Regions from separate parts of the Aeribacillus sp. FSL K6-8210 genome, predicted to be linked through region 2. Evidence: a T-box and tRNA genes for the amino acid it is inferred to sense, from the RefSeq annotation. Region 2 holds a T-box; the other holds one or more tRNA genes.
The links. The T-box of region 2 lies ahead of NSQ41_RS13950 (valine--tRNA ligase). A T-box ahead of a tRNA ligase gene usually reads a tRNA of that ligase, here a tRNA-Val.

Region 1 (11,351 bases), 2.0 Mb from region 2:
GTCGGATGCAATTTTTCTACAAAATCAATCAACGTAAAACCTTTTTTTACGGTTCCTTCAACAGGTGTATACAAATGTTGAATATTCGGCGTTTTTAAAATCGTTGGATTGTTTTGTAGTTGCACTTCTTGGCAATATTCACGGAACACTTTTTCGATCGCTTTGACAACAATTTGATGTTCATGAATGTTTTTTGTATCTGAAAGCAGCATCTGAGCGTATTCTTCGTCTGCCTCCACTGTTTTTCCTCTTTTAATTGATCCTGCTACACATGCAGACTGGACCTTTTGGTCTCTCTTGCTTACAAGCCGCTCAGGAGTTGCACCAACGAACGTTTTTCCTTCATTTTCAACAACAAATAAATAACAATTAGGCTGATGTTCATTTAACATTGATAAAACATAATGTATATCAATCGATCCCTCAAACTCCAGCAGCATTTCCCTTGCCAATACGACTTTCTCAAAACGGTTTTGTTTTATTTGTTCTGTTGCTTTTTCAACAGCTGCCATCCACTCTTTTTTATAAAACAAACTTTCTTTTTTGATGGTAAAATTCAAAAAAGAATTTGTGTCTTCATTTTTTTTCTTTAAGGTGTATTCATATGTATTGAAATGATTTATAATTTCATTTATATCATCAGTTGATTGAATTAACCTGTTTATAGTAGCAAGTGTGTGACGGCCAATTTTTGTAATCATGAAAGAAGGTAAAGTGAATCGTGCTTCATGAAACGGTTTCCATTTTGAAGAATTCGCATTTTTTAAAGGGTCAAAAGAAAAACCCCCAAAAAGAAGCGGACCCGTTCCAATCGGATGGGCGCCTTCAATTTGTATATGCTCTTTCCAATCTTTCCACTTTGAATAAATGTCAAAAAAACGGTTGGAAAATTTTTTGTCTGACGTCAATTCGAGCTCAACACCAATTCCACAAAGGATAAATGTACGATCAGGTGTCGCCCAATAAAATCTTTTCCCTGCATAAGCCGATTGAAAGCTTGAGAAAATCTGGAGCGGATCTTTCTCCTTGATTTCAAATACATAACTTAAAATGATTGGATGGGAATATTTTTTGGCATGATTGACAGCATTCGCAACTTTATCCCTCAATGTATCTGAACATGGAATTGAAACCAAAGATGATCCCTCCATAACCGAAAAATAGCTTATATTAAGATACACCTGTTCAAAATTTATGTCAACTATATTATAGAATGACGCAATGCAAAACAACAAGCAAACAAACTGCTCAGCTCTTTGATGGGGCTTGAGCATTTATTCCAATGAAAAACAATTGACACTCTTTCGACATTTTTCTAGACTAGGTTGTGGGGAATAGCTTTCGTTTTCAGAATGAAATAAAGGAGAGAACATATTATGCATCCTAAAACGGAGTCACATAATGTACCCATTATAAAAGCTGAACGAGGGTTTCGGGCTTGGTGGATGCTTTTAAGACCCCATACATTAACTGCAGCATTTGTCCCCGTGATTGTCGGAACTCTTTTGGCACTGCAAGTAGGACCCATTCATATTGGACTTTTTCTTACAATGCTTACTGCCTCGTTGTTAATTCAAACAGCCACAAACTTATTTAATGAATATTTCGATTATAAACGAGGTCTTGATACAGAAGAATCTGTCGGAATTGGAGGAGCAATTGTCCGAAATGGCTTCAAGCCCCAAACCGTTTTAAATTTAGCAATCACATGTATTGTTGTCTCTATCCTATTGGGAATTTACATTTGTCTCCAGTCAAGCTGGTGGTTGGCATTAGTCGGTTCAATTTGTATGGCAGTAGGATACTTATATACTGGAGGTCCATATCCAATCGCTTACACGCCGTTTGGCGAGCTAGCTTCAGGTTTATTTATGGGAGTCGTTATTATCCTTATTTCCTTTTTTATTCAGACAGGTTATCTAACTTCAACAGCTTTCATTCATTCGATCCCGATTGCGATCACGATCGGCGCCATCATGCTTGCGAATAACATAAGAGACTTAGACGGCGATAAGGAAAACGGAAGAAAAACATTAGCAATTTTGCTTGGCCGCCAGAATGCAATTCGATTTTTAGCAATTATGTTTATTGTTTCTTACTGTCTCATTTTTATTATGATCATTTTTGATTATTCCACATGGTGGTCTATTCTAGCTTTTCTTAGCATTCCAAAAGCTATTCAGGCGGTGAAGCGATTTGTCGGCAAAACAAAGCCTATTGAAATGATGCCGGCCATGAAAGCAACATCGCAAACAAACACTTTATTAGGCTTTTTGCTTGCTGCAGGTTTGCTCATAAGCACCATCATATCTCAGTAACACGATAGTATGTTTACTATCGTGTTTTTTTATTAAGCTTTACTGTGAAATTTGTTCTGTATCATCCACTCGCAATTTCAATATGCTGAGCAAATATTTTGTCCTGAAAAAACATCTCGATAGGTCACAGCCTCTTTATCGGATAGCCAGCCTGTTTCTCAGCCGAATGATGTTGTGGTAGCCTTTCAAGTGCCATCAGCTTCAAAGCATAGCGTTAAAAAAGGCGTGGAAGCAGCAATCCTTTCCTGACATGTTTTAAAATGATGATGAAATTTATGGCTGCAAAGGTGAATTTTTTTCATGATTTTAAAGTTATAATTTATTCCTTTTCGTCCAAAATAGCTTTAGATTCTAAAAAAGAAGGTGTCTTTCATATGGACATGGACGAAAAAAAATTAAAGGAATTTCAAAAGCAATTAATATTCATGAAAAATGAGATTGAAAAACGTTGGGATAATAACGATCATTTTCAATTGGAAAAAGGGCTGGACCATGAATCAACTGGAGAGCTTTCCAGCTACGACAATCACCCCGGAGACGATGCGACCGAACTGTATGAAAGAGAAAAAGATTTAGCATTAAATAAACATTTAGAAAAAGAATATGAAGAGATCGTTGAAGCATTAGAAAGAATTCATGAGGGTACTTACGGTACTTGTTCCGTCTGCGGAAAAAAAATTGATGAAGACCGTCTCAAAGCCATACCGACAGCCAAAACATGCAAAGAACATACTCTAGTTCAAACGATTTCTCATGAAAGACCTGTAGAGGAAGAAATACTTGATGCGACTTTTCACGGATCCTCTCAAATCGACCATGAAAATACCGCTGTTACTGAACCGTATGATTATTTTCAAGATGTTATCGAATACGGAACGTCAGAAACACCGCAAGATGTAAGAACTCCACCGTTATCGTACGGAGATATGTATAATTCCGATGATGAAATTGGATATATTGAAGATATTGAAAACTTCATTTATACAGATATTGAGGGAAAAAACGTAAACGTCTATCCGTCACATGAACATAAACGATATGAAAAAATGCTTGATGAAGAGGATTTAACAGTTTTATGGGGAGATCTTCCATTAACAGAAAAAGAACCATATACGAAAAATGATTAAAATTACAAATCGAGTAGGAGGGGGTGACTAACCCCCGACCTCTCACACCACCGTACGTACCGTTCGGTATACGGCGGTTCAATTAAGTATGACGTAGTGCTTGATATCTTTCGAATAGACTTCTTAACCCTCGACGCTTCCAATAGGAGTTGTCGAGGGTTTTGTGTAGGATGGGACTGCAGGCAATCCGCCAATATTTCTTGCGTGTATTGCCCCATTCGAATGCTTTATGGCTTGGAACTTCTAATCCTCTGAGTTTCCGAATTCTTGTTTTCGGGGTTTTCCATTCTTTCCACAAACACATCCGAAGCCTTCGTCTAATCCATTCATCAAATTCTTTGAACTTACTTGGTGTTTCTGCCAAGGCAAAATATCCGCACCATCCCATTAAATACTTATTCAGTTTCTCAATCCTTTTCTCCATTGGATACGGTTTCGACCTTGATGTAATTTCACGGATCTTGTTCTTCAAACGTTTCACACTTTCGTTCGCAATCCGTACCTTTGGAGTCTTATTGAGTGTGAAGCTGAAACCGAGAAACTTCCGTTTCCAAGGACGGTCTACCGCCGATTTCTCTTTATTTACCTTGAGCTTTAACTCCTTCTCTATAAAGTTCGTAATGGAGTTCATGACACGAATTCCTGCTTTCTTTGTTTTCACATAGATGTTACAGTCATCCGCATACCGAACAAACTTATGTCCACGTTTCTCAAGCTCTTTATCCAATTCATGAAGCATGATGTTTGATAAAAGTGGACTAAGCGGGCCGCCTTGAGGCGTTCCCATGTCCGTTTCCATTACCACTCCATTGATCATCACGCCTGATTGAAGATACCGGCGAATTACCTTCAGTAGAATTCGATCTTTGATCGTTTTCGCCAAGATCCCCATCAGTTTGTCGTGATTCACCTTGTCAAAGAATTTCTCTAGGTCTATATCGACTACCCAACGATATCCTTCTTTGATATAACCCTTTGCTTCCCTAACCGCATCATGTCCCCTTCTACCTGGTCGGAAACCATAGCTATGGTTCGAGAAGGTCGGATCAAAGATTTTCGTCAACACTTGGGCAATCGCTTGTTGGATGAAACGATCCGTCACGGTAGGGATCCCTAGAAGTCTTACTCCACCGTTCGGTTTCGGGATTTCGACTCGACGGACGGGTAAGGGCTTGTAGGTTCCTTCTCTCAACGACTGTCGAATGGAGTCCCAATTTTCGTAGAGGTGTCTTCGTAGGTCTTTTACGGACATGCCATCTACTCCGTGACCTCCTTTATTCTGTTCGACTCGTTTCAGTGCCGCCAGGAGATTTTCCCGTGACAAAATCATTTCCATCAACATTGATATCCTCTCCACGTGAACGAATTCTTCTATTTGTGCCATCTTCTGCTCCACCCTCTTGAAGTCCCCCGTGGGATTCACCACTTCCTCCTTCAAGTAAGTCCTATCGGATTGTCTGCTTCCACACAGAAGGTGAACGCCTAGCGATTCGTTCTCCTTAATTGTTCAGTCCTTCCTCTTCCATCTCGAGCTTGAAAGAGTACTATGACTTCTGCTGACTTCTGACTGTTCAGTTATCTATCACTAGATAGGTTACCAAGGTTACTTGGCGTGCCAGCCAGATCTCCCCGGGTAAGTACATGCACTTTCACACCATCTATCCGCCTCATTTACTCGATATGACCTTCGACAGAAAGAGCTTTGTTTTGTTTCGCAAACTCACTCAATCATACCTAGCCTTATATGAGGTTCGTGTTCCTCGGACCGGTGTTTTGCCTCCAGCTTCCTTCAGATTCCGCGTCACCACGGACACCCTTGCTCTTGGCTAACCTCTACTTCTGTCTTCGGGGTTCGGGACTTACACCCTATAGTTCATGTACATGCCGGGCGCACGAAGACAAAAAAAGCGTTGCAAACTGCAACGCTTTTTTTTGATTTCGAAATGACTCCGCAGGCAGGATTCGAACCTGCGACCGTTCGGTTAACAGCCGAATGCTCTACCACTGAGCTACTGCGGAATATAAAAAAAATTTAAGGCATTTTGCCAAATAGAACAGCTTTTGACTGACAATTGCAGCAATGTCAATTGCCCAACTAGGCTGCTAAAAAAATAGCAATGGGCCTGAGTGGACTTGAACCACCGACCTCACGCTTATCAGGCGTGCGCTCTAACCAGCTGAGCTACAAGCCCATATTAAGCGGGTGATGGGAATCGAACCCACGACATCAGCTTGGAAGGCTGAGGTTTTACCACTAAACTACACCCGCGCGAAAATATTTATTTTTCTATTTAAATGATAAACACGCATTTTCCATGCCTCTTCCTCTTCCAGCACTGTTCGAGGATGTAAATGCGTCGAGGCAACTCGCAGATTATTCATTGAAGTGTCGCTCGTGGCTGAGGTTTTACCACTAAACTACACCCGCACGAAAATATTTATTTTTCTATTTAAATGATAAACACGCATTTTCCATGCCTCTTCCTCTTCCAGCATTGTTCGAGGATGTAAATGCGTCGAGGCAACTCGCAGATTATTCATTGAAGTGTTGCTCGTGGCTGAGGTTTTACCACTAAACTACACCCGCATAATAAGCTGATAATAGAAATAAATACTTATTTTCAATGCCATATTATCTATCTCTACTATAGGCAAATGGGGCGACTGATGGGAATCGAACCCACGAATGCCAGAGCCACAATCTGGTGCGTTAACCACTTCGCCACAGTCGCCGCAATTAATAAAACAATGGCTCGGGACGGAATCGAACCGCCGACACAAGGATTTTCAGTCCTTTGCTCTACCGACTGAGCTACCGAGCCGTAAAACTCCGATAAAAAATTATGTACAATCCATCATTAAAGAAAGAATTCATTGACACAACCTGCTGTACTTGAAAAATTCCTCCTACAGCTGTTGAATCAATAATTAATGGCGGTCCCGACGGGAATCGAACCCGCGATCTCCTGCGTGACAGGCAGGCATGTTAACCGCTACACTACGGGACCATTGGTTGCGGGGGCAGGATTTGAACCTGCGACCTTCGGGTTATGAGCCCGACGAGCTACCGGACTGCTCCACCCCGCGATAATAATGACGGAGGAGGAGGGATTCGAACCCCCGCGCGGTTTGACCCGCCTCTCGGTTTTCAAGACCGACCCCTTCAGCCAGACTTGGGTACTCCTCCATATAATAAAGATGGTGGACCTTGCAGGATTCGAACCTGCGACCGGACGGTTATGAGCCGTCTGCTCTGACCAGCTGAGCTAAAGGTCCGAAAAATGGCGGTGGAGGGGATCGAACCCCCGACCTCACGGGTATGAACCGTACGCTCTAGCCAGCTGAGCTACACCGCCAAATTAAATATGGAGCCTAGCGGGATCGAACCGCTGACCTCCTGCGTGCAAAGCAGGCGCTCTCCCAGCTGAGCTAAGGCCCCTTTAAATTCCCTGGTCGGGAAGACAGGATTCGAACCTGCGACCCCATGGTCCCAAACCATGTGCTCTACCAAGCTGAGCTACTTCCCGATATGGCGCGCCCGAGAGGAGTCGAACCCCTAACCTTTTGATCCGTAGTCAAACGCTCTATCCAATTGAGCTACGGGCGCAAATATGGTGCCGAGGACCGGACTTGAACCGGTACGGTAGTCACCTACCGCAGGATTTTAAGTCCTGTGCGTCTGCCAATTCCGCCACCCCGGCAGAGAAAAGCGGAAGACGGGATTCGAACCCGCGACCCCCACCTTGGCAAGGTGGTGTTCTACCACTGAACTACTTCCGCATATGATGCGGGTGGAGGGACTTGAACCCCCACGCCGTAAGGCGCTAGATCCTAAGTCTAGTGCGTCTGCCAATTCCGCCACACCCGCGTCAAAATGGTGAGCCATGGAGGATTCGAACCTCCGACCCTCTGATTAAAAGTCAGATGCTCTACCGACTGAGCTAATGGCTCATAAAAAATTTTTTTCTCCTAATCCATTTTTCATTTGTCAGATGTCCCTTCCTCTGCCAGTCTTTTCGAGGATGTTGGATGCGTCGGGACAACTCTCTGATTGTTCGTCGAAGCATTGCTCGTTGCTCTGACGACTAATCTAAAAGCTCCTGCTCAATATGCAACACCTTTAATGATGCCGGCGAGAGGAATCGAACCCCCAACCTACTGATTACGATTCAGTTGCTCTGCCAATTGAGCTACACCGGCATGATGAATACAACAATCAATAATCAGTCTTGCTTCATTTGATCGTCGTTTGATCGTCGTTCCAATCTTAGAAATCTTGTCCAAGGAAAAGTTCAATTGGTACGATGAAGCAGCATGAAAGACGATATCTCGACCGTGCTTTGCCAATTGAGCTGAATCGATATACTGTATGGTGGAGGATGACGGGATCGAACCGCCGACCCCTTGCTTGTAAGGCAAGTGCTCTCCCAGCTGAGCTAATCCTCCAATTCAAAAATCACCAGAGGACATATGCAAAGTAAATAAAAGTCCATAATTCTTTCAAAACTAGATAACGGTTCCTTCACGAATAGATGCTCTTACTTGGTTAAGTCCTCGATCGATTAGTATCCGTCAGCTCCACGTGTCACCACGCTTCCACCTCGGACCTATCTACCTCGTCATCTTCAAGGGATCTTACTCGCTTTTCGCGATGGGAAATCTCATCTTGAGGGGGGCTTCACGCTTAGATGCTTTCAGCGCTTATCCCTTCCGCACATAGCTACCCAGCGGTGCCCCTGGCGGGACAACTGGTACACCAGCGGTGCGTCCATCCCGGTCCTCTCGTACTAAGGACAGCTCCTCTCAAATTTCCTGCGCCCGCGACGGATAGGGACCGAACTGTCTCACGACGTTCTGAACCCAGCTCGCGTACCGCTTTAATGGGCGAACAGCCCAACCCTTGGGACCGACTACAGCCCCAGGATGCGATGAGCCGACATCGAGGTGCCAAACCTCCCCGTCGATGTGGACTCTTGGGGGAGATCAGCCTGTTATCCCCGGGGTAGCTTTTATCCGTTGAGCGATGGCCCTTCCATGCGGAACCACCGGATCACTAAGCCCGACTTTCGTCCCTGCTCGACTTGTAGGTCTCGCAGTCAAGCTCCCTTCTGCCTTTGCACTCTCCGAATGATTTCCAACCATTCTGAGGGAACCTTTGGGCGCCTCCGTTACCTTTTAGGAGGCGACCGCCCCAGTCAAACTGCCCACCTGACACTGTCTCCCGCCCCGATCAGGGGCGCGGGTTAGAATGTCAGTACAGCCAGGGTAGTATCCCACCGTCGCCTCAGCGCAAGCTGGCGCTCACGCGTCTCTGGCTCCTACCTATCCTGTACAAGCTGTACCCACATTCAATATCAGGCTGCAGTAAAGCTCCACGGGGTCTTTCCGTCCTGTCGCGGGTAACCTGCATCTTCACAGGTACTATAATTTCACCGAGTCTCTCGTTGAGACAGTGCCCAGATCGTTACGCCTTTCGTGCGGGTCGGAACTTACCCGACAAGGAATTTCGCTACCTTAGGACCGTTATAGTTACGGCCGCCGTTTACTGGGGCTTCGGTTCGCACCTTCAGCTACAGCTTAAGCGCTCCCCTTAACCTTCCAGCACCGGGCAGGCGTCAGCCCCTATACTTCACCTTACGGTTTCGCAGAGACCTGTGTTTTTGCTAAACAGTCGCCTGGGCCTTTTCACTGCGGCTCATCATGGCTTATCACCTTGATGAGCACCCCTTCTCCCGAAGTTACGGGGTCATTTTGCCGAGTTCCTTAACGAGAGTTCTCTCGCTCACCTTAGGATTCTCTCCTCGCCTACCTGTGTCGGTTTGCGGTACGGGCACCTCTCACCTCGCTAGAGGCTTTTCTTGGCAGTGTGGAATCGGGAACTTCGGTACTTCCTTTCCCTCGCCATCACAGCTCAAGCACACGGCAAGCGGATTTGCCTGCTTGCCAGCCCTAACTGCTTGGACGCGCACATCCAGCCGCGCGCTTACCCTATCCTCCTGCGTCCCCCCATTGCTCAAACGGTGAGGAGGTGGTACAGGAATATCAACCTGTTGTCCATCACCTACGCCTTTCGGCCTCGGCTTAGGTCCCGACTAACCCTGAGCGGACGAGCCTTCCTCAGGAAACCTTAGGCTTTCGGCGGAGGGGATTCTCACCCCTCTTTCGCTACTCATACCGGCATTCTCACTTCTAAGCGCTCCACCGGTCCTTCCGGTCCGGCTTCGATGCCCTTAGAACGCTCTCCTACCGCTGACACCAACGGTGTCAACCCGCAGCTTCGGTGATACGTTTAGCCCCGGTACATTTTCGGCGCAGAGCCACTCGACCAGTGAGCTATTACGCACTCTTTAAATGGTGGCTGCTTCTAAGCCAACATCCTGGTTGTCTAAGCAGCTCCACATCCTTTTCCACTTAACGTATACTTTGGGACCTTAGCTGGCGGTCTGGGCTGTTTCCCTTTTGACCACGGATCTTATCACTCGCAGTCTGACTCCCAAGGATAAGTCATTGGCATTCGGAGTTTGACTGAATTCGGTAACCCGATGGGGGCCCCTCGTCCAATCAGTGCTCTACCTCCAAGACTCTTCCCTTGAGGCTAGCCCTAAAGCTATTTCGGAGAGAACCAGCTATCTCCAAGTTCGATTGGCATTTCACCCCTACCCACACCTCATCCCCGCACTTTTCAACGTGCGTGGGTTCGGGCCTCCAGCAAGTGTTACCTTGCCTTCACCCTGGACATGGGTAGATCACCTGGTTTCGGGTCTGCGACCTCGTACTATTTCGCCCTCTTCAGACTCGCTTTCGCTGCGGCTCCGCCTTTCGGCTTAACCTTGCACGAAATCGCAACTCGCCGGTTCATTCTACAAAAGGCACGCCATCACCCGTTAATGGGCTCTGACTACTTGTAGGCACACGGTTTCAGGTTCTCTTTCACTCCCCTCCCGGGGTGCTTTTCACCTTTCCCTCACGGTACTGGTTCACTATCGGTCACTAGGGAGTATTTAGCCTTGGGAGATGGTCCTCCCTGCTTCCGACGGGATTTCACGTGTCCCGCCGTACTCAGGATCCACTCGGGAGGGAACGGAGTTTCGACTACAGGGTTGTTACCTTCTCTGACGGGCCTTTCCAGACCTCTTCGTCTACCCCGTTCCTTTGTCACTCCTTAATCGAGTGTCCTACAACCCCAAGAGGCACGCCTCTTGGTTTGGGCTGTTCCCGTTTCGCTCGCCGCTACTCAGGGAATCGCTGTTGCTTTCTCTTCCTCCGGGTACTTAGATGTTTCAGTTCCCCGGGTTGCCCTCCATACCCTATGGATTCAGGTATGGATACTGCCCCATTACGGGCAGTGGGTTCCCCCATTCGGACATCTCCGGATCGACGCTTACTTACAGCTCCCCGAAGCATTTCGGTGTTTGTCCCGTCCTTCATCGGCTCCTAGTGCCAAGGCATCCACCGTGCGCCCTTTCTAACTTAACCGTTTCTTCCTAACATGAGCGATCTATTCGTGAATGTCTTTCCGTTATCCAGTTTTCAAAGAACAATCAAGAAGGATATGATCCTTCAAAACTAAACAAAACGGAAAAGCGTACCCTATTTCAATGTATATATCCTTAGAAAGGAGGTGATCCAGCCGCACCTTCCGATACGGCTACCTTGTTACGACTTCACCCCAATCATTTGTCCCACCTTCGGCGGCTGGCTCCCGTAAGGGTTACCCCACCGACTTCGGGTGTTACAAACTCTCGTGGTGTGACGGGCGGTGTGTACAAGACCCGGGAACGTATTCACCGCGGCATGCTGATCCGCGATTACTAGCGATTCCGGCTTCATGCAGGCGAGTTGCAGCCTGCAATCCGAACTGAGAGTGGTTTTTTGGGATTCGCTCCACCTCGCGGTTTCGCTGCCC
Region 2 (11,351 bases):
AGCAAGCATGTGCTTATTTTAGGCGCAGGAAAAATGGGAGAGCTTGCCGTACAAAATTTACATGGCAGCGGAGTCAAACAAATTACGGTTATGAACCGCACATTTGAAAAGGCGAATGAATTGGCGAAGCGTTTTTCCGGACAAGCAAAAATGATGTCTGAGCTTCAGTGTGCGCTTATTGAGGCAGATATTTTAATTAGTTCAACAGGTGCAAAGAGTTTTGTGATTTCGAAAGACATGATGTTAGATGTTGAAAAGTTAAGAAAAGGCCGCCCGTTTCTGATGGTGGATATTGCGGTTCCACGCGATTTAGATCCTGCATTGAGTGAAATAGACAGCATTTTTTTATATGACATCGATGATTTGGAAGGAATTGTCGAAGCGAATTTGCAGGAAAGAAAAGAAGCGGCTGAACAAATTGAAATCATGATCGAGCGAGAGGTCTTGGAGTTTTCGAAATGGCTGAATACATTAGGGGTTGTTCCGGTTATTGCTGCATTGAGGGAAAAAGCTCTTCTTATCCAATCGGAAACAATGAAAAGTATTGAACGGAAGCTGCCGAATTTGACAGAACGCGAAAGAAAAATATTAAATAAACATACGAAAAGCATTGTCAATCAAATGTTGAGAGATCCGATTTTAAAAGTGAAAGAGCTGGCTGCTCTTCCAAATGGCGAACAATCTTTGGAATTATTTAAAGAGATTTTTAATTTAGATTTAGATGAAGAATTAATAGAACAAACTCCTTCCGTTCAATTAAAAACGCATTCAAAAAATGTTTCACTTGAAATGTAAGTGAAAGGAAAAACTACTATATGTTTGATTGGAATATCATTAGATTAAACGAATTGATGATTGTTTTATATGCATTGAGCGTTTTCTTATATTTTATAGATTTTTTGCATCATAACCGGAAGGCAAACAAAATAGCCTTCTGGTTACTTTCTATTGTCTGGGTTTTACAATCCTTTTTTTTATTTTCGCAAATGGCGCAAACGGGCAGATTTCCGGTTTTAAACATAGCGGAAGGTCTTTATTTTTATGCATGGGTATTGGTCACTCTTTCTCTTGTGATCAATCGGCTGCTTCGAGTCGATTTTATTGTCTTCTTTACGAATGTCATTGGTTTTATCATTATGGCCATCCGGACGTTTGCTCCTTCAGAGGCAGTATCGACTGAAGTATCCAGCAGGTTAATTTCAGAACTGTTATTGATCCATATCACGATGGCGATACTATCATACGGAGCGTTTTCGCTTTCATTTGTTTTTTCCATTCTTTATTTGATACAGCACAACTTATTAAAAAAGAAAAAATGGGGGAAAAGGCTTCATCGCATTCAAGATTTGGCAAAACTGGATTATATGACATATGTTTTAAATATGATCGGTGTACCTATATTGCTATTAGCTCTCATTTTAGGAATAATATGGGCTTATTTAAAGGTGCCAAATTTGAACTGGTATGATGCAAAAGTGATCGGCTCATTTTCTGTTTTAGGCATATACAGTTTTTATTTGTATGCCAGAGTAGTAAAAGAGTGGCAATGGAAAAGAATTGCCTTTTTAAACGTTGCCTCATTTTTAGTGCTGTTAGTTAATTTCTTTTTATTTGGAAGCTTATCGAATTTCCATTAATGCATGTGCTCAGGAGGATGTTTATGCGAAAAATTATTGTCGGGTCAAGGCGAAGTCGGTTAGCAATCGCCCAAACAAATTGGGTGATCGAGAGATTAAAAGAGCTTGGAGCCCCATTTGAATTCGAAATAAAAGAAATTGTCACAAAAGGTGATAAAATAGTTGATGTCACTCTTTCAAAAGTAGGCGGGAAAGGCCTTTTTGTAAAAGAAATTGAGCAGGCTATGCTAAACGGTGATATTGATATGGCCGTGCACAGCATGAAGGATGTGCCGTCTGTCTTGCCGAATGGCTTGACGATCGGCTGCATTCCTAAACGAGAAGATTACCGCGATGTTTTGATTTCGAAGGATTACCAAACTTTAAGAGATTTGAAAGCTGGCGCTGTTGTTGGAACGAGCAGCTTAAGAAGGAGCGCCCAAATTTTAGCCGTCCGCCCCGATGTAACCGTCCGTTGGATTCGCGGAAATATTGATACGCGTCTAAAGAAGCTGCGGGAAGGCAACGATTATGATGCAATCATTTTAGCAGCAGCAGGTCTTAAACGAATGGGCTGGAAAGACGAATTGGAAAAAGCGTACTTTTTACCGCCTGATATGTGCGTTCCGGCAGTCGGTCAGGGAGCTTTGGCGATAGAATGCCGAGAAGATGATCATGAACTGCTTGCAGCTTTAAGAAAACTAAATGACGAACGGACGGAGAAAGCCGTTTTGACAGAGCGGGCTTTTTTGCATGATATGGAAGGAAGCTGTCAAGTGCCTATTGCCGGTTTAGCTCAAGTTGATGAAAATGAAGAAATTGTGTTAACAGCACTTGTTGCATCTCCGAATGGAAAAACGGTATATAAAGAGACGAAAACTGGAAAAGATCCGAATTTACTTGGAAAGGATATGGCAGCACTTCTATCGTCTCAAGGCGCCAAAGAGCTGGTCGAACAAGTGAGAAAGGAGCTAAACCATGAATGAGTGCTAAAAAACCATTGAATGGTTTTAATGTGTTAGTGACGAGAGCGAACAGCCAGGCTGCCGAATTCTCAAAGAAAATTCAAGCGGCAGGAGGCTGTCCTATAGAAGTTCCGTTAATTGCAACGAGGAAAACAGAAACGGATTTCAATGCCCTCCCCGTTTTAAAACAGTTAACATCTAAAGACTGGATTGTTTTTACTAGTGCAAACGGCGTTCAATATTTTTCCGAACATGTAAAAGACTTGTCATTGGAATTAGAAGATCTGAAAAACGTCAACGTTGCTTGTGTCGGTATAAAGACAAAAAAAGCTGCGGAGAAAATAGGATGGAAGGTATCTTTATGTCCTGAAGAGTTTCGTGCCGAAAGCTTAGCGGAAGAATTAATCGATCATGTTCGGCAAGACAGCAAAATAGTAATTGCCCGCGGGAATTTGGCACGCACTTATTTACGTGAAGTATTAACAGAAAAAAAGATTTTTTTCTTTGATTTTGTTGTTTATGAAACAATACAATTGTTGGAAAATGAAAAAGAAGTGTTGCATTTGCTTGAAAATAAAACGATTGATTTTATTACGCTGACGAGTTCTTCCACAGCTTCTGCATTTATGAAAATTGTCAAAAGAAACGGGCTGGAAAACAGGGTTCGGGATATTGTGTTTGTTTGCATCGGACCGATAACAAGAGATAAATTGCTGTCTTATAAAATAAAGTGTACTTGCATTATGCCGGAAAAATATACAATTGATGGAATGCTGGAAAAAATGTGTACATACGCAGAAAAAAGGGAGGAATAGATCATGCTGAATTTTGCACGGCACAGACGATTGCGGCATACAGCTAATCTGCGGGCTATGGTCAGGGAAACCCGCCTTCATAAAGAAGATTTAATATATCCGATTTTTGTTGTCGAAGGAGAAAATCAAAAAAATCCAGTGCAATCGATGCCGGGAGTTTTTCAAGTTTCATTGGACCTGTTAAATGAAGAAATTGAAGAAGTTGTCAAGCTGGGAATTAAATCAGTTATTTTATTCGGCATTCCTCATGAAAAGGATGAAGTCGGTTCAGGAGCATACCATGATCATGGCATCGTGCAGCGGGCTATCGCTCAAATTAAACAGCAGCATTCTGATCTTGTCGTTATCGCAGATACTTGTCTATGCGAATATACTGATCACGGTCATTGCGGAGTTGTGGAAAACGGGCAAATTGTAAATGATGCTTCGTTAAAATTATTAGCCAAAACAGCTGTCAGCCAGGCAAAAGCCGGGGCGGATATAATTGCTCCATCCAATATGATGGACGGATTTGTCGCAGCCATTCGGGAAGCGCTTGATGAAGAAGGATTTGTTCATATTCCAATTATGTCATATGCGGTCAAATATGCCAGTGCTTTTTACGGACCGTTCCGGGAAGCAGCTGAAAGCACGCCGAAATTCGGTGATCGGAAGACGTACCAGATGGATCCGGCTAACAGGCTGGAGGCATTAAGGGAAGCAGAAGCAGATGTTGAACAAGGATGCGATTTTTTAATTGTGAAACCGGCGCTTTCTTATTTAGACATTGTCCGTGATGTTAAAAATCATTTTAACCTTCCTGTCGTTGCTTATAATGTAAGCGGCGAGTACTCAATGATTAAAGCGGCAGCTGAAAATGGATGGATTGATGAAAAAGGCACTGTCCTTGAAATGCTTACAAGCATGAAAAGAGCCGGCGCGGATTTAATGATTACGTACCATGCAAAAGATGTTGCCCGTTGGTTAGATGAACAGTCTGATTATTGAAAAGGGGGCTCATTTCATGAAATATGAACGTTCGAAAAAAGCATTTGAAAAAGCGAAGACATTGATGCCCGGCGGGGTCAACAGCCCTGTGCGCGCGTTTAAATCCGTTCAAATGAATCCGATCTTTATTGAGCGCGGAAAAGGTTCTAAAGTGTATGACATTGATGGCAACGAATATATTGATTATGTTCTTTCATGGGGACCGTTAATTTTAGGACATGCCAATGACAGAGTTGTTGAAGCATTAAAGAAAATAGCGGAGCAAGGAACGAGCTTTGGGGCGCCGACCTTGATTGAAAATAAGCTGGCGGAGCTTGTTGTGGAGAGGGTTCCTTCCGTTGAAATTGTGCGGATGGTGAACTCTGGTACGGAAGCGACAATGAGCGCATTGCGCCTTGCCCGCGGATATACGGGAAGAAATAAAATTTTAAAATTTGAAGGATGTTATCATGGCCATGGAGATTCGCTGCTCATTAAGGCTGGATCAGGAGTGGCCACATTAGGGCTTCCGGATAGTCCAGGGGTGCCGGAAGGAATTGCCCAGCATACGATTACTGTTCCATATAATGATTTAGAGAGCGTCCGCTTTGCTTTTGAAAAATTTGGCGAAGACATAGCTGCCGTGATCGTCGAGCCAGTAGCCGGAAATATGGGTGTTGTACCGCCTAAAGAAGGCTTTTTAGAAGGCTTGCGCGAGATCACCAAACAATACGAATCGCTTCTGATTTTTGACGAAGTGATGACCGGTTTTCGCGTTGACTATCATTGCGCCCAAGGATACTTTGGAGTGACTCCGGATTTGACATGTTTAGGAAAAGTCATTGGAGGAGGACTTCCAGTCGGCGCCTATGGCGGACGGGCGGACATCATGGAAAAAATCGCTCCTGTCGGTCCTATTTATCAAGCGGGGACACTTTCAGGAAATCCGCTTGCGATGACAGCCGGATATGAAACACTCATTCAGCTTACACCAGACACATATAAAGAATTTAAAAGAAAAGCGGATAAATTAGAGGAAGGATTGCGCAAAGCTGCTCAAAAATATGAAATCCCTCATACAATTAATAGAGCGGGATCAATGATCGGATTTTTCTTTACAAATGAAGATGTTGTCAATTACGAAAAAGCAAAAACATCAAACCTTGATTTTTTTGCAAAGTATTATCGTGTTATGGCGGATGAAGGCATTTACTTGCCTCCTTCCCAATTTGAAGGAATGTTTCTGTCAACAGAGCATTCGGATGAAGATATTGAAAAAACAATAGAAGCATGTGAAAAAGCTTTTTCGGTTTTGAGATAACGAGCTAAAAGGACTAGCTTCTGATTGAAGCTGGTCCTTTTATTTTTGTTTCCCGTGCATATTTTGTCATCCTCCTTCATACATCTTTAATGGCACGATAAATTAGATTGATTGGAGAAAGGAGGAAGTCCGCATGTCCATTGAAGAAACGTCCGTTTTACGATTTTCGGTAGAGGAATCGGTCTTGTTTCGCCATCATTTTCAACCTTCTGAACTATTGTCCATTTCACTGGAACCTGACATCTCAATTGAAGAACATGATGGATATGTAACGATAAAAGGTGCTCTAGAGCTTTCCGGAGAATACAAATTCGATGGAGAGGAGCAACAGAATGATAAACTTCTTCAAACCTCCTCCATCGCCCGTTATATACAAAATGTAGAAGCGAGAAATGACGGTGTAATGGAATTTAGACACGAGCTTCCGGTCGATATTACAATACCGAAAAAAAGAATTGCCAATTTAGAAGAGGTGTTTGTGGCGATTGAATCATTTGATTATGATTTTCCGGAAGCAAATGGTTTAAAGCTTATAGCTGATCTATCCATTTACGGAATTCGAGAAGAGCAGGCGGAAGAAACTGCTGCAAATGAAGTGGACGAGATCATAGATGCTGAAGCGGAAATCTCATCCGATCGACAGTCTGATGAAAGGGAAGAAGATGAAACCGAATCAACGCTCAAAGAAAATCGTTTCAATGATGAACCAATCAACAAAGCGGAAAATATTGAAAAAGATAATGAACAGAAAAGTCTTAATGAATATTTCGAATTCGATACAGCCGAACGCGATCAAAATGAGCAAATCGAACATGATCGTGATGCTGTTCAAAAGGATGACAATGAAGAGACGGCAGACATTGTTTTTATGATGCCATTAAAGAGAGAAGAAGAAACGGAAACGGATTACGATACATTCACTGTTGAAGCGAAGAAAAATCAAGTCAGTTTGGAAGAGAAAGGCCGCATTGAAGAAGAAAAGCCAGTGATCAATAAAATTTCCAATTATGTCGAAAAAGACGATGAAGAAAAAGAATCTGTAAGGAAAAATGATAACACCTTATATTTAACAAAATTGTTTACGAAAAATGAGGAAGAAGAATTTTCTAAATTAAGAATGTACATTGTCCAGCAGGGAGACTCGCTCGAAAATATTTGCGAACGCTACAACATTACGCTCCAGCAGCTCAATCGAGTAAATCAATTTCACCATGATAAAGAGATTAGTGAAGGAGACATTTTATATATCCCGGTTCTTGAAACACAACAAACGTAATTTTTGCAAGCGGCTTGAGTGGGATCAAACCAGCTCAAGCTTTTCTTTATTTTCTTTAAAGGCGTGTGGGAAGATGAGCGATGATCTGAAAACGGCCATGAGGATTTTGCAGCATTATCCAATCAAACCGATTTATTTAGAGAAAAAAACAAAAAATGTCTTGAAAATTCATTGTGAAAAAAGAACATATGCTTTAAAACGAACAACGATTAAAAAGCAAAGAAACATTCTAAAATTATATTCAATTTTTCACGACTTTCCATCTTTAGGAATCGTGCCGATTTATAGGACAACGAACGGAAATGTGTTTGTTAATGACTCAACGAAATCGTTTTATTTAATGCCTTGGATGGAAGGTTCAATCGTTGATGAAAAAAATGCCTCAATCCTTTTTTACCACTTAGCGAAACTCCATAAAAAAACAAAACAGGAAATCAACATACCTCTAGTTCAGCTCGAAAATGTGTATCAACAGATTCAGAACAAGTGGAAGAGAAATTTCAACCTGCTGGAAGCATTTATGGAACAAATCGAAAAAAAATGGTATATGTCGCCTTTTGAATTGGCGGTCTTCAGCTATTATTTTGAAACGAGGCAAGCCATCTTATTTGCTGAAGCAAAGCTTGATGAGTGGTATAACGAAATAAAGCAATCCCCTCACATGCGAATTGCACTGAACAAAGTAAATGTCTCCTTATCTCATTTTCTGTTAGATCCAAAAGGGAAAATTTATTTTATTAATATGGAAGATGCAGCATTTGCTACTCCAATTTATGACCTTTTCTTAATGTTTATGAACCTCTCCGAAGCAGAACCAACCGTTAGTGATGAAAATGTGCAATATATATCAGAGTACGAAAAAGTGCTTCCTTTAACAAAAACTGAGAGATTGCTGTTGATAAGCTATTTATCTTATCCAGCCAAATTATTAAAGCTTGTCCGGCAATATCAAAAAAAGAAAAGCGAAAAGGGAGAATTAGAATATTGCAAACAGCTGTTAAGAGCATACTGGCAAATGAAAAATACCGGGTACATTGCTTTAAAATGGAATGAAAAACTAGAAAACGATTCATTGGCATCAGAATGAATGGGGGATCTGTCAGCTTTAACCCCGTTCCATATACAACGCGGCTGCTAGAAATAGTAAAATGGCTAATAAAATAATATCAAACATAGTTGGTAAAAGGATTGTTCGAATTCCCTGAAAAATCGTTAAAGGAACGATGAACTGTTCAAGAGTAGATCGGAATTGTTTAATAAACGATTGAATATAGTATGGTTTTATTTTTTTTCTCATGTTGATCACCTTCAACTTTGTTAATTTATATTATGAAATAAAGAACATTTTGTGATTTTTGTTTAAAGGTTAAGGAAGATGGGGAAAATATTGACGAAAAAAACAATTTTTTAGTACTATTAAATATAGAAATTTATATAGTTTGTGAAAATGTGTTGAAGGGGAGTAGTACAACGAACGACTCCTTCCAGAGAGGGAAATCGCAGGCTGGAAGATTTCCTAGGAGATCCCGTTGGAAAGTCGCCCTGGAGCAGCTTCCTTGAAAGCTATTAGTAAAGGGAGCCGGCATTAGCCGTTACCTGAAAGAAGTGCACAGACGTATCTGTGAAAAAAGGTGGTACCGCGAAAACATCTCCTTTCGTCCTTTTAGGATGGAAGGAGTTTTTATATTTTAGAATGAAAATAAGGAGGTTTTCATAAATATGTCGAATTCAGAAATCACTCTTTCCCCAAAATACGATCCGAAAACGGTTGAAGAGGATCGGTATGCATTTTGGCTCGAGGGAAAATTTTTTGAAGCAAAAGATGATGAGGGGAAAACTCCTTTCACGATCGTTATTCCTCCGCCAAACGTCACCGGTAAGCTTCACCTTGGACATGCATGGGATACAACTCTTCAAGATATTATTACCCGAATGAAGCGAATGCAAGGGTACGATGTTTTGTGGCTGCCAGGGATGGATCATGCGGGAATCGCCACACAAGCCAAGGTGGAAGCAAAGCTGCGCGAAGAAGGGAAAAGTCGGTATGATCTCGGGCGGGAAAAATTTGTAGAAGAAACATGGAAATGGAAGGAAGAATATGCAGACCATATTCGCAAACAATGGGCAAAATTAGGCCTAGGTCTTGACTACACAAGAGAGAGGTTCACCCTTGATGAAGGTCTTTCAAAAGCTGTAAGAGAGGTTTTTGTATCGCTTTATAAAAAAGGTCTTATTTACCGAGGAGAGTACATTATTAACTGGGATCCGGTGACAAAAACAGCCCTTTCCGATATCGAAGTCATTTATAAAGAAGTGAAAGGGGCACTTTATCATTTAAAATATCCGCTGGCTGATGGATCCGGATATATTGAAGTCGCGACCACTCGCCCGGAAACGATGCTTGGGGATACAGCAGTGGCAGTTCATCCTGATGATGATAGGTATAAGCATTTAATCGGAAAAACAGTGAAGCTGCCAATAACAGGACGGGAAATTCCGATCGTCGCAGATGAATATGTCGATATGGAATTCGGTTCAGGAGCAGTAAAAATAACTCCTGCACACGATCCGAACGACTTTGAAATCGGAAACCGCCACAATTTAGAAAGAATATTAGTCATGAATGAAGACGGGACAATGAATGAAAAAGCGGGAAAATATGAAGGAATGGATCGCTTTGAATGCCGGAAGCAGTTGGTGAAAGACCTGCAGGAGGAAGGAATTTTATTTAAAATTGAAGAGCATATCCATTCCGTAGGCCATAGTGAACGAAGCGGAGCAGTTATCGAGCCGTATTTATCAACTCAATGGTTTGTGAAAATGAAGCCTTTGGCCGAAGCTGCTTTGAACCTTCAGAAAACAGAAGGGAAAGTTCATTTTATTCCTGAACGATTTGAAAAAACGTATTTGCATTGGCTGGAAAACATTCGCGACTGGTGTATTTCCCGTCAGTTATGGTGGGGACATCGCATTCCAGCTTGGTATCATAAGGAAACAGGCGAAGTTTATGTTGATCATGAGCCGCCTAAAGATATTGAAAATTGGGAGCAGGATCCAGATGTGTTAGATACATGGTTCAGCTCTGCTTTATGGCCGTTTTCAACAATGGGCTGGCCTGATAAAGAGGCAAAAGATTATAAACGCTATTATCCGACAGATGTCCTTGTTACCGGGTATGACATTATTTTCTTTTGGGTTTCGCGGATGATTTTCCAAGGATTGGAGTTTACTGGGAAAAGACCGTTTAAAGATGTTTTGATTCATGGACTTGTGCGCGATTCAGAAGGAAGAAAAATGAGCAAATCATTAGGCAATGGCGTCGATCCGATGGATGTTATTGACAAATACGGTGCGGACTCTTTGCGCTACTTTTTAGCTACCGGCTCAAGCCCAGGACAGGATTTAAGATTTAGCTTTGAAAAAGTAGAAGCCGTGTGGAATTTTGCCAATAAAATATGGAACGCCTCCCGCTTTGTACTGATGAATTTGAACGGTTTAACATATGAAGAAATTGATTTAAACGGAAAAAAATCAGTGGTAGATAAATGGATTCTCACACGGTTAAATGAAACGATTGAGCTTGTCACAAGACTTGCGGAAAAATATGAATTTGGCGAAGCCGGTCGGGTGCTGTACAATTTTATTTGGGATGATTTTTGCGACTGGTATATTGAAATGGCAAAAATTCCGCTGTACGGAAATGATGAGGAAGCGAAAAAGACAACTCGTTCCGTTTTGGCATATGTGTTAGATCAAACATTGCGACTCCTTCATCCTTTTATGCCGTTTATAACAGAAGAAATTTGGCAGCACCTTCCTCATCAGGGAGAATCGATTACAATTGCTTCATGGCCGGTTGTACGTCAGGAGCTTTCTGATGAAAAAGCTGCAAACGAAATGAAGCTTCTAGTTGATGTGATTCGCTCAGTCCGTAATATTCGCGCTGAAGTGAACACACCGATGAAGAAGCAGGTGGATATGATCATTCATGCTCATAGTGAAGAAGTTAAAAACCAGTTGGAGAAAAACCGCAGCTATTTAGAGAGATTTTGCAATCCTAGCTCATTAACAATTGATACAAACATTGATGCTCCTGACAAGGCTATGACAGCTGTTGTGAGCGGGGCAGAAGTATTTCTTCCTCTTGAAGGACTCATTAATGTGGAAGAAGAAATCAAACGGCTTGAAAAAGAATTAGAGAAATGGAATAAAGAAGTCGAGCGCGTTCAGAAAAAGCTTGCCAATGAAGGATTTATTAAAAAAGCACCGAAAGAAGTCGTAGAAGAAGAGCGGGCAAAAGAAAAGGACTATTTAGAAAAACAGCAGGCGGTGTTAAAACGACTTCAGGAGCTGAAAGGCTAAAACAAATCCGGGTATGCCCCGGATTTTCTT

Region 1: it has a tRNA-Val gene. The T-box ahead of NSQ41_RS13950 (valine--tRNA ligase) is inferred to sense a tRNA for this amino acid. The anticodon was not compared.

What each region holds. Positions count from the first base shown of each region.
Region 1 is NZ_CP150172.1:917,267-928,617, reverse strand. Features, by position in the region: gene NSQ41_RS04655 (isochorismate synthase) at 1-1,136, opposite strand, end outside; gene NSQ41_RS04650 (1,4-dihydroxy-2-naphthoate polyprenyltransferase) at 1,377-2,318, shown strand; gene NSQ41_RS04645 (TraR/DksA C4-type zinc finger protein) at 2,693-3,445, shown strand; gene ltrA (group II intron reverse transcriptase/maturase) at 3,528-4,787, opposite strand; tRNA gene NSQ41_RS04635 (tRNA-Asn) at 5,393-5,464, opposite strand; tRNA gene NSQ41_RS04630 (tRNA-Ile) at 5,564-5,637, opposite strand; tRNA gene NSQ41_RS04625 (tRNA-Gly) at 5,644-5,714, opposite strand; tRNA gene NSQ41_RS04620 (tRNA-His) at 6,102-6,177, opposite strand; tRNA gene NSQ41_RS04615 (tRNA-Phe) at 6,195-6,267, opposite strand; tRNA gene NSQ41_RS04610 (tRNA-Asp) at 6,378-6,453, opposite strand; tRNA gene NSQ41_RS04605 (tRNA-Met) at 6,456-6,532, opposite strand; tRNA gene NSQ41_RS04600 (tRNA-Ser) at 6,543-6,632, opposite strand; tRNA gene NSQ41_RS04595 (tRNA-Ile) at 6,645-6,721, opposite strand; tRNA gene NSQ41_RS04590 (tRNA-Met) at 6,728-6,801, opposite strand; tRNA gene NSQ41_RS04585 (tRNA-Ala) at 6,812-6,884, opposite strand; tRNA gene NSQ41_RS04580 (tRNA-Pro) at 6,896-6,972, opposite strand; tRNA gene NSQ41_RS04575 (tRNA-Arg) at 6,976-7,052, opposite strand; tRNA gene NSQ41_RS04570 (tRNA-Leu) at 7,058-7,146, opposite strand; tRNA gene NSQ41_RS04565 (tRNA-Gly) at 7,154-7,225, opposite strand; tRNA gene NSQ41_RS04560 (tRNA-Leu) at 7,232-7,313, opposite strand; tRNA gene NSQ41_RS04555 (tRNA-Lys) at 7,321-7,396, opposite strand; tRNA gene NSQ41_RS04550 (tRNA-Thr) at 7,573-7,645, opposite strand; tRNA gene NSQ41_RS04545 (tRNA-Val) at 7,816-7,891, opposite strand; rRNA gene NSQ41_RS04540 (23S ribosomal RNA) at 7,988-10,921, opposite strand; rRNA gene NSQ41_RS04535 (16S ribosomal RNA) at 11,060-11,351, opposite strand, start outside.
Region 2 is NZ_CP150172.1:2,874,271-2,885,621, reverse strand. Features, by position in the region: gene hemA (glutamyl-tRNA reductase) at 1-795, shown strand, start outside; gene NSQ41_RS13990 (cytochrome c biogenesis protein) at 816-1,637, shown strand; gene hemC (hydroxymethylbilane synthase) at 1,661-2,602, shown strand; gene NSQ41_RS13980 (uroporphyrinogen-III synthase) at 2,599-3,396, shown strand; gene hemB (porphobilinogen synthase) at 3,400-4,383, shown strand; gene hemL (glutamate-1-semialdehyde 2,1-aminomutase) at 4,400-5,683, shown strand; gene spoVID (stage VI sporulation protein D) at 5,817-6,959, shown strand; gene ysxE (spore coat protein YsxE) at 7,033-8,046, shown strand; gene NSQ41_RS13955 (hypothetical protein) at 8,065-8,256, opposite strand; T-box leader at 8,403-8,625, shown strand; gene NSQ41_RS13950 (valine--tRNA ligase) at 8,679-11,321, shown strand.